DNA from 3 places in the Lactobacillus sp. wkB8 genome. Region 3 is predicted to be linked to each of the others. Evidence: riboswitches for the same ligand, from Rfam matches in the RefSeq annotation. Region 3 holds a riboswitch; each other region holds the start of a gene.
What was found. Region 3 has a riboswitch for thiamine pyrophosphate ahead of thiM (hydroxyethylthiazole kinase). Riboswitches for the same ligand answer to the same signal wherever they lie in the genome.
Positions count from the first base shown of each region.

Region 1: it holds a riboswitch for thiamine pyrophosphate, as region 3 does, so the genes downstream of both, LACWKB8_RS00720 (ATP-binding cassette domain-containing protein) here and thiM (hydroxyethylthiazole kinase) in region 3, are expected to answer to the same signal.
Region 2: it holds a riboswitch for thiamine pyrophosphate, as region 3 does, so the genes downstream of both, LACWKB8_RS02515 (ECF transporter S component) here and thiM (hydroxyethylthiazole kinase) in region 3, are expected to answer to the same signal.

Region 1 is NZ_CP009531.1:154,218-157,498, forward strand. It holds gene LACWKB8_RS00715 (energy-coupling factor transporter transmembrane protein EcfT) at 1-7, opposite strand, end outside; gene LACWKB8_RS00720 (ATP-binding cassette domain-containing protein) at 19-1,455, opposite strand; TPP riboswitch at 1,417-1,507, opposite strand; gene LACWKB8_RS00725 (AraC family transcriptional regulator) at 1,662-2,606, shown strand; gene htpX (zinc metalloprotease HtpX) at 2,640-3,281, opposite strand, start outside.
Region 2 is NZ_CP009531.1:498,943-502,223, reverse strand. It holds gene udk (uridine kinase) at 55-696, shown strand; gene LACWKB8_RS02515 (ECF transporter S component) at 796-1,374, opposite strand; TPP riboswitch at 1,416-1,505, opposite strand; gene LACWKB8_RS02510 (M42 family metallopeptidase) at 1,577-2,659, opposite strand; gene hpt (hypoxanthine phosphoribosyltransferase) at 2,901-3,281, shown strand, end outside.
Region 3 is NZ_CP009531.1:1,823,833-1,827,113, forward strand. It holds gene LACWKB8_RS08425 (alpha-L-fucosidase) at 1-337, shown strand, start outside; gene LACWKB8_RS09415 (hypothetical protein) at 447-590, shown strand; gene LACWKB8_RS08435 (hypothetical protein) at 710-970, opposite strand; TPP riboswitch at 1,221-1,320, shown strand; gene thiM (hydroxyethylthiazole kinase) at 1,393-2,181, shown strand; gene thiD (bifunctional hydroxymethylpyrimidine kinase/phosphomethylpyrimidine kinase) at 2,193-2,996, shown strand; gene thiE (thiamine phosphate synthase) at 3,007-3,281, shown strand, end outside.

The DNA of each region.
Region 1 (3,281 bases), 260 kb from region 3:
GATTCATTGTTGATAGCCTCACTTATTTGTATAGCTTAAATGCTGGTCTTGAAAAACAAGATGATAGTCGCACCAATCAGCCAAATTAGTTAATTCGTGACTAATGATTAATAGCGTTTGGTTGCGGGCCTTTTGGCTTTTTCTCAATAATGTCATTACTTTACCCGCAGAAACCGCATCTAGTCCGCTAAGTGGCTCGTCAATCAGCAATACGTCTTGATCAGAGATCAGCATTAACAAAATTTGCAGTTTCTTTTGTTGACCACCGGATAATGAGTAAACAACATGATCAAGCAAAGAATCAAGTTCAAGATAGGATAGTGTTTCATTTATTTTCTCATCCGTAAAGAAAGAATTAGTCCGGTGCTTTTTGCTCAGGTTAATTTCATCTGCCACTGAAACGTTGATGAACTGATCACTTGCACTTTGAAAAATTTGCCCGACTTTAAGCAGGTACTTGCGGGTCGCTAATTTGTTGATTTCCTGATTGTGGTAAGTGATACTGCCAGAATACGGCAACATTTTAGTTAATGCGTTAAAAAGCGAAGTTTTGCCCACACCGTTTGCTCCTGTTATCAGGGTAGTTTTACCAGCAACAATGTTTAAATTCTCTTGCTTGAGAAGCAAACGATTTTGGTAAATCCGGGTATTTTGCAGCGTAAAACAATTTGGCTCGTTTTGTTCTGGCAGAGCAAAAGAATAAGAGGCAGCTGTCATACTTTTTTGTAACAGCTGTTCTTTTTTATCTGGTGCAAGCTGCACTATTTTTTTACCCTGAAATTGAAACAGGTTATCACAAATGCCCTCATAACCAGATAATACGTGGTCACTCACAATGATTGTTTTGCCCTGATCGCGCAAATGGGCTAGTTTAGCAATCAAAAACTTGCGGGCTGCAGGATCACAACTGGCAAACGGCTCATCGAGTAAAAAAAGGTCAACATTCATTGCAATTAAAACGGCTAAAGCTACCCGCTGCTGTTCGCCGCCAGACATGGTATTAATTTTTTGATCAAGCAAATAATCAATTTGGGCAAACTGAACGGCTTCATTTAGACGCTTCTCATACTGCTCTTTGGTTAGGCATAAGTTTTCAAGTGCAAAAATGATTTCCTCACGTGGCGTTGCCATCGTGAACTGCTCACCGGCACTTTGAAACATCATTGCGGATTTTAATCCGGCTAAAGTCACAGTGCCGCTTAAGTGACCGGCAAATTTAGGATATAAGTCTGCTAAAATTTTTAATAATGTAGACTTGCCGCAGCCGGTAGGGCCAACTAATAATGAAAATTCTCCCGTAGGAATCTTTAAATTAATATCAGTTAATATTTGATTTTCTTTATCGTATGAAAAAGTGAGGTTATTTAATTTAATCAATTTAGTTACCAAAAAAATCGTCAGGAGAATACCTGACGACGTAAAATCTTTCGTTTTCCCTTCGCTGGCATTATCCATAGCAGGTTCAACGGGTATATTCTCAGCCTATACGGCACCCCGATATTATTTTCATTATACCTAAAAGAATTTTTATTGTCTAGACTGATTAGTCTTGCTTTTAACGGCCTGAAATAATTGTGAAATAACAAAAATCTATTAGCAAGCTGCCAATTTGCTATATAATAAATTTATGAAAATAAAAAATAAAACAAGAAGGTGACGTAATGGCGGCAGTTAAGTTAGAACAATATTTGGCTAGTGTCTTGGACTCAAAAAAGTCGGACACAAATGAGATAAGAATAAAGCCTGGAAATGAAGATTTTAATTTATTCAGTGCTTTTTTGGAAAATCGTAATACTGGGATACATCGTTATCAAACTACAGGCTTAACCATTCTTTATTTGGCAAAAGGAGCAGTCAAAACCAGGATTAATGCTCAGGAACTTACTTTGGGTGCTGGTAATATTATTTTTTTACAGAAGAAATGCAACTACGAGATTTTAAAACCAAGCCATAAAGATATTTTAGTTAAACTTGAATTTGACCCTAATTTAACTATGCAAGATTTTCTAGGTGATTACTCTAAACTGAATCGTGAAGAAAAGGGTCTACTTAAAAAAATTACTACAGCTTTTAATCAGAAACGCTTATTAAGTATGAGCGGCACGCCAATGTCTAAATCCGCTCATCTAGTTAAAAAAGTAATTGATGAATATCTCAATCAAAATCTTTTTGCACGCAACATAATTATGGCAGAACTTAATTTGCTCTTATTTTTAGCAATTAGAAGCCAAGACTTAGCTGCTGAAACTAGGTTGATTACTAATCATCAGTTTGCTCAAACCGAGTTAGAGCAGTATATTGATGCTCATTTCACTGATGTCAGCCTTAATGATGCAGCCAAGTATTTTGGCTTTAACCCCAATTATTTTTCAAGTTTGGTTAAACAAAAAACGGGCAAAAGTTTTATGGAACATGTTGATGAAAGACGTATGCAGGAAGCGCGAAGTTTGCTGGCACGCCCGGATATCTCTGTTAAGGAAATAATTACTCGTGTAGGTTATAGCGGCAAATCATTCTTTTATAAAAAATTTAGTGAATATTACCATGAAACGCCCGTGCAGATGCGTGCAGAACTATTTCGACAAGCAAATATCAACTTAAAATAAAAGCAGCCTTACTAGAAAAGGCTGCTTTATTTATTACATTTTTTCCAAGCGTTTAATTCTATCCGCTGTCGGCGGGTGACTGTCAAATAAATGCGTAAAACTGCGTCTTTTGCGTAATGGATCTTCAATATACATTCCCGCACTGCTCGGATCGGCTTTTTTCATTGGTGCAGAACCGTCAATTTTCTCTAGCGCCGAAATTAATCCTTGAGGATTGCGCGTTAATTCAACTGACGAAGCGTCAGCCAAGTATTCCCGATTACGCGATAATGCCATTTGCGCTAAGCTGGCACAGATCGGACCCAGAATTAACACAAACAAAATAGCTATAACTTTGAAAATAACAACAATAGAACCGCCGTTGTTGTCGTCTCTATCTCTATCATCGTCAATCCACCAGATGTAGCGGCTGGCAATTCCCGATAAATATGAAATGACGCCAACCAAGACTGCAGCAATAGTAGAAACCAGAATGTCATAATTTCTAATATGAGAAATTTCATGACCTAAGACGCCCTCAAGTTCCTCGCGGTTCATCATGTCAAGCAAGCCTTGTGTCACTGCTACAGCAGAATGGTTAGGATCACGTCCTGTCGCAAAGGCATTGGGACTATGATCGGCAATGATAAATACACGCGGCATCGGCACCTGTCCCACAAGTGCCATGTCTTCTAC
Region 2 (3,281 bases), 600 kb from region 3:
TAATTAAAGACAAAGTAAAGTAAAATGTTTAAGGATTAAAAAGGGAGTGGCATAATGTCTAGACTTGAAAAGCCTGTTGTGATTGGTATTACTGGTGGCTCAGGCAGCGGAAAAACTACCATTGCACAAAAAATCGTTGCTCAAATGCAAGAAGATGAACACGTTTTAATTATGACGCAGGATTCTTATTATAAGGATAACACCGGCATCCCCATGAGTAAGAGGATGAATATTAACTATGATCATCCTGACGCCTTTGATGTTCCTTTACTTAGGAAACAGCTAAGTGAACTCTTAAATTATCAACCCATTGAAATGCCCGTTTATGATTTTAAAGAACATACTCGCAGTAAAGAAACTGTCCACACCGAACCTGCTGATATTATTATTCTTGAAGGAATTTTAGTCTTAGCTAATAAAGAAATACGTGATTTAATGGATATCAAAGTCTATGTCGATACAGATGATGATATTCGTTTTATTAGAAGACTGGAACGGGACTTAAGTGAACGTGGTCGTTCCATTGATTCAGTGATCGAACAATATTTGAATACGGTCAAGCCCATGTATCATCAGTTCATCGAACCCACTAAGCGCTATGCCGATATCATTGTCCCAGAAGGTGGCAAAAATGATGTGGCAATTGACATGTTAACTACTAAAGTGCATTCGATTTTAAGTCAAAAAGAAAAATAAAAAAGAGTATTTGCTTTTCTCTGAAGTGACCCCTAAATTTGTCATAAATTTAGAGTTCACATCATTTTTTAGCAATACTCTTTTTTATTTTTTAATTAACTAATCAATTTTTGGTTTTAAAGCGTTGTCAAATAAGTTAGTAATCAATTTAACCAAAACGCCGTCAAAAACTAGGGCTGAAATGATATTGGTAATAAACATTACAATTTGGACTTGCATGCTGAACTTGCTCCAGCCATATAAAATATATGAAGGTATAAAACAACCGAATGAAGCAAAAAATGCACCAGTCAGAACACTTTTCCAAGAGAATTTTTGGTAGCGTTCTTTTTTAGGAAAGAAGCCAATTTCATTGGTAGCACCTTGGATAACTCCTGATAGAATGGTTGTGGCTCCCCATTGGCCCCCGATTGCCATTTCCACAACGGCAGCCAATAATTCGCCAACTGTACCAGAACCCACTGTAGGGACAAAATACATTGCTAAAGGTCCTGCCATAAGCCATAAACCTGAAAAGACAGTGTCTGTGACCGGGGCAAAGCCAGTTGGAACCAGTAACATTTTAACTAAATTAAATGCCCAATTAAAGCCATAGGTATAAATGACACCCATAATAATTCCAATCAGTGCAATTAAGATGATTGACTTGACATTCCACTTTGATGATCTTGTAAACATAAAAATACTCCTAACTTAACATGTCATTAGGAGTATCATCATTAACTAATTGAACACTTCCCTAGCGCAGGTATTGTCCCGTTCAGGTTCAGAGGGTATTTCTCAGCTTTTTGGCACCCCTAGTGACTTATTTAATTTTTATTAGTATAACACAAGTTAAATGTTTTTTCTGGTCAAATTTGAAGATAGTTTTTTAGACTTATTAAAATTGACTAAAACTAGCTAATTTTTCCTTGGTCAAATCACGGATAATGGCCACTGTCAGATCAACAGCAGCTTTAAAATCGCTATAGGCGCTAAAGCAATATGGCGAGTGTTCATAACGCACTGGTATACCGATAACAATTGTCGGAGCGCCATTCTCATAGTAAATCGCAGCACCATCTTGACCGCCACCAGTTCTAACTGAACGAGTATACGGAATATGATTTTGATCAGCCATAGCACAAGCATATTGTTGAAACTTAGGGTTTGGTAAAAATGACGTATCCATATCACGCAGCATCGGACCACGCTTTAGTCCTGTTTGTGACAGCCAATCTGGTGTGAAAGTATCATCTGCTGGGCATGATTCAAGGACAATTGCTAAATCTGGCTTAATAGCTCTGGCAGTCACATAAGCTCCGCGCAAGCCAACTTCTTCCTGACTTGAAAGTGCCGCTACGACATTAAAGTCAGTTTCTTCACCGTTTAAATTATCAAGGACATCTGCCATGGCAGCAGCGCCAAAGCGATCGTCAAAGTCTTTACCGAAAAATAAGCCGGTTTTTTCATTGTATTCACACTTCACATCGACAAAAATAGGACAACCAGTGTCAATTTGATAGTCATTAATAGTTTCAGCACGAGAACTGGAGCCAACATCTATTGACATATCAGCTACATCAGGGACATTATTTCTTTCTTCTTCTGTCATAAAATGCGGTGGTTTAGTAGCAACCACTCCCGGCACATATTCACCAGCACGGTTCTTAATCTTAACGCGTAAAGCTGGGATATTATACTTAACCCAACCGCCAAGTGGAACAAACTTAATCATTCCGTTGGGACGAACTGCTTGCGTAATAAAACCGACAGCGTCAGAGTGGGCATCAAGCTGGATTACTGGTCGATCCGGCTTATTCTCTTTTTTACTGGCATACACATTGAGCATGCCGTCAACTTTGACATTAGCAAAGTCATGTACAGTTTCAGTAAAAAGCTTGACAAATTCCTCTTCAAATCCTGATGTTGAATTAGCGTTTGAAAAAGCTTTAAGCATCTTTATTTCTTGTTTTTTATCCATTTTATTCGACCTTTCACTTAAAATATCTTATCTTTCATTGTACCAAAGTCACAGTTAATTAAACTAGTGCTTTAAGCTGATTTGCAAATAATCCTACTGCTTTTAACAATATATATACTTTTTGTACGTAATTAGCTCCATAAATTACGTAAATTGACAAAAATAATCTGTTTTTTTGACCAAAAAATGATATAATCAAATTTATTAGGAATTTAGATTGTTTTAAATGAAGGGTAGATAAATGCCAAAAACCGACAACATTAATAGTATTATTGATCATAAATTGTTTACTGAAGAAGACATCCATAATATGTGTGTTAAGCTGGGCAAACAGCTTACTGCTGACTATGCTGGTAAGAAGCCTTTAATTGTAGGTGCACTTAAAGGAGCTATTTTCTTTTTAACCGATTTGGTTAGAGAAATGGATGTCAAAGCGGAAATTGATTTTCTTGATGTTTCTAGCTATGGTGATGAAATGGAATCATCTGGAGAAGTTAAACTTATTTCAGATTTGGCTACTGATGTTAAAGATCGTGACGTTTTAATTGTTGAAGATATTGTTGACACTGGTCTTACATTGGAATACATGAAGGATTTGCTCAAAAAACGCGGAGCTAAAAGT
Region 3 (3,281 bases):
GATGGCAATTAATAAAGAAGCAGTCTATAACACCAACAATTTTGAGCATAAAACTTACACCGCTGCTGGAAATGATAATGATTTTATTAAGGGTAATTATTTATTTGTGGATAATTTGGGTAATGTTGGCAATCAGAACGTAGTACTGGGAGGAGAAAAAATGCGAGAAATAGTATTTAATAATTTTCCGCCCCAAAAGATCGAGCGCATTGTTTGGCTGGATAATGGCACCAATGTGGCGTTTAAACAACTGCCAGAAAAAAGCCAACTAATAGTTAAAGCAGACGGATTCGAATACGGAACCAACTTGGTAGAGCGTGTAGCCAAGATTTATTGAACTTTATTTAAATAAAAAGACTAATAAATTACCATAATAAGGTGGTGAACCCCAAAAGTTAGACAACTTTTGGGGCTTTTTTACCAATGGCGTTATTAGTATCATTAAAATGGTGGCACAGTTTATCGGATCCGGCTTACTACTTTTTGTGTCATATTCTGATTTAGCAGTCTTTAACGCTTTGACTTTCTCCTTTTTACCAATGTTAGTCACGATTAGCACAAGAATGACCCACGAAAAGAACCACTTGTAGTTAATAGTCACTGGTTCTTTAAAGAACTTGTTTCACCATTCAAACAAGTTTTGATTTACTGGACTTTTTTGTATTTAAATCTCAGAAAATTAAATTAAAACTGTCTTGCAAAATTACTTTTAAAATTTGTCCCTATCATGTTTTCTCTTGTGCCAATCATGTATTTCAAAAAATGTACATATTGCGAAATAGAGCAGCACAACAACAAAAACCACGGTAATCACTTTAACGAAAACAGCAAAATTAAACAAAATTGATAACCATAAAAAGGCCACAAACACTGCAGCAATAGGTAAAAATATTTTATCAATTTTATGTTCTATAAAAAGTGTATGAAGCGCGTTATTTCGATCTGTATTTGTAATTTTCTTTTTCATCATGACCGCTCCTTTCGCCTAACATTAAAAATTAATTAATTAATTTTATTTAGTATAATATAGCATAAAAATTTAGGCAGCGAGTAATTGGCTAATTTTTTGATCTAAAAAAAGCGGCTGCTATAATTATTTGCTTTACTTGACAAAATACTTGGTTAGATTATGTAAAGAAAGCTTGATATTATAAGCAGAACCATATTAAGCAACAAAACATGACATTGTAATCTAGCATTAATTTCGTTATAATTGAAAGCGATAACACGAGGGGTGCCTTTTTGGCTGAGATGAAAATTATTTCAGACCCTTTGAACCTGTAAGTTAACACTTGCGTAGGAACGTGTCGAACCTGTTAGGCTTTGGCATTTTCACATGCTAAAGCTTTTTTATTAATCAAAATTTTAAAGGCAGTTAATTAGGAGAATATAATGCAGTTAAAATTATTAGACAAATTACGAGCGCAAAATCCGGTTATTTTCAACATTGCCAATTTTGTAACAGTTCAGGATGTGGCTAACGCAGTTAATGCTATCGGTGCGTCACCAATTATGAGTAACGAAGTCGCTGAAGCCGAAGAAATAGTGCGGCTGGCTTCCGCTGTTACAGTTAACATTGGCTGTTTAACCAAACAGCAAATTAATCACATCAAAAAGGTGGAAGATTTAGCACGACAATATAATAAACCAATAGTGTTTGATCCCGTAGCTGTTGGTGCGGTTGAATATCGCTACAAAATTGCAGATAAGCTTTTGTGGGATTTTCATACGAGTATTATTCGCGGCAATATTGGTGAGATCGCTGCCTTAGGTGATTTTGAGTGGAATTCAAAGGGCATTGATGCAGGTTTAGGCTCCGGTAATATTGATGATATTGCTATGAAAACTGCTCAGAAATATCATTGTACGGTCATTGCCAGCGGTCCTACAGATACAATTAGTGACGGCAAAAGACTAGCGCATATACATAACGGCTCGCCCCTTTTTAAAACCCACGTGGGCTCTGGTGACATGTTGACCAGTATTGTTACAGCTTTTACAGCTGTTGCTGACGATTCTTTTGAAGCGGCTCAAATAGGTGCTTTAGTTTTCAGTTGTGCTGGTCAATTAGTAGTTCAAGATCATCCCAATGTCGGACCAGGTACTTTTGGCATGTATCTCATGGATTATTTATATAAAGTAAAAGTTGCTGATATTGAACGAATTGCTGATTTTGATTAAGGAACTTTATGATGACTGAAAAAATTAATTCTTTTCCCCAAGTTTTAACTATTGCCGGCACAGATTCAGGTGGTGGTGCTGGAATCATGGCTGACTTAAAAACTTTTCAAATGCAAAAAGTATTTGGTACAGCTGTAGTAGTAGCAGTGACAGCACAAAACACTTTAGGTGTGCAAAAGTCGTTTTTACTGCCCTTAGAAATGATCGATGCCCAATTCGCCTCTCTGGCAGAAGATTTCCACATTCGTGCTTGTAAAACAGGAATGTTGGGCGATGCGGCTCACGCCCACCAAGTTGCACTTAATTTGCAAAAGTATGACTTTGGTCCTATTACCATCGATCCCGTGATGGTTGCTAAGGGGGGCGCACCATTATTGAGTCAAGATGCTGTCGCCACCGTTAAAAATGAACTACTGCCTTTAGCCGATTTAATCACACCTAACTTACCAGAAGCAGAAACTTTAACTGGCATTAAGGTACAAATGCAAGATCAATATCCAGAATTAGCTCATAAATTACAAGATATGGGAGTTAAAAATGTGCTAATTAAAGGCGGTCATGCAAGTACCGATCAAGTAAAAGATTATGCTTTATTTGCTGATGGTTCCGATCTTTGGGTCAGCAGTTCCAGAATACATACCGAGCGCACCCACGGCACCGGTGACACGTTAGCTGCAGCAATTACGGCTCAACTGGCTTTAGGTCAAAGTTTACCTGTGGCAATTAAAATTGCTAAAAAATACGTTACTAAAACCATTAAAGAAACTATTCAAGTTGGTCATGGTCACGGCCCTTTAAATCATTGGGCTCAGTAATTTAGGAGAAATAATGAAAAACTTTAACACTGATTTTTTACATGCTTACTTTATTTGTGGCAGTCAAGACGTGCCGGAAGGTAAAACATTACCGGGCATAGTCGCAGAAGCACTTGCTGCAGGTATTACTGCTTTTCAATTTCGGGACAAGGGTCCTAATTCAACTTTAAGTGAAGCTGAAAGACTCCCTATGGCGCAAAAGCTGCACCAATTGTGTTATGCATATCAAGTACCCTTCTTCATTGACGATGATGTTCAGCTTGCACAACAAGTTCATGCTGAAGG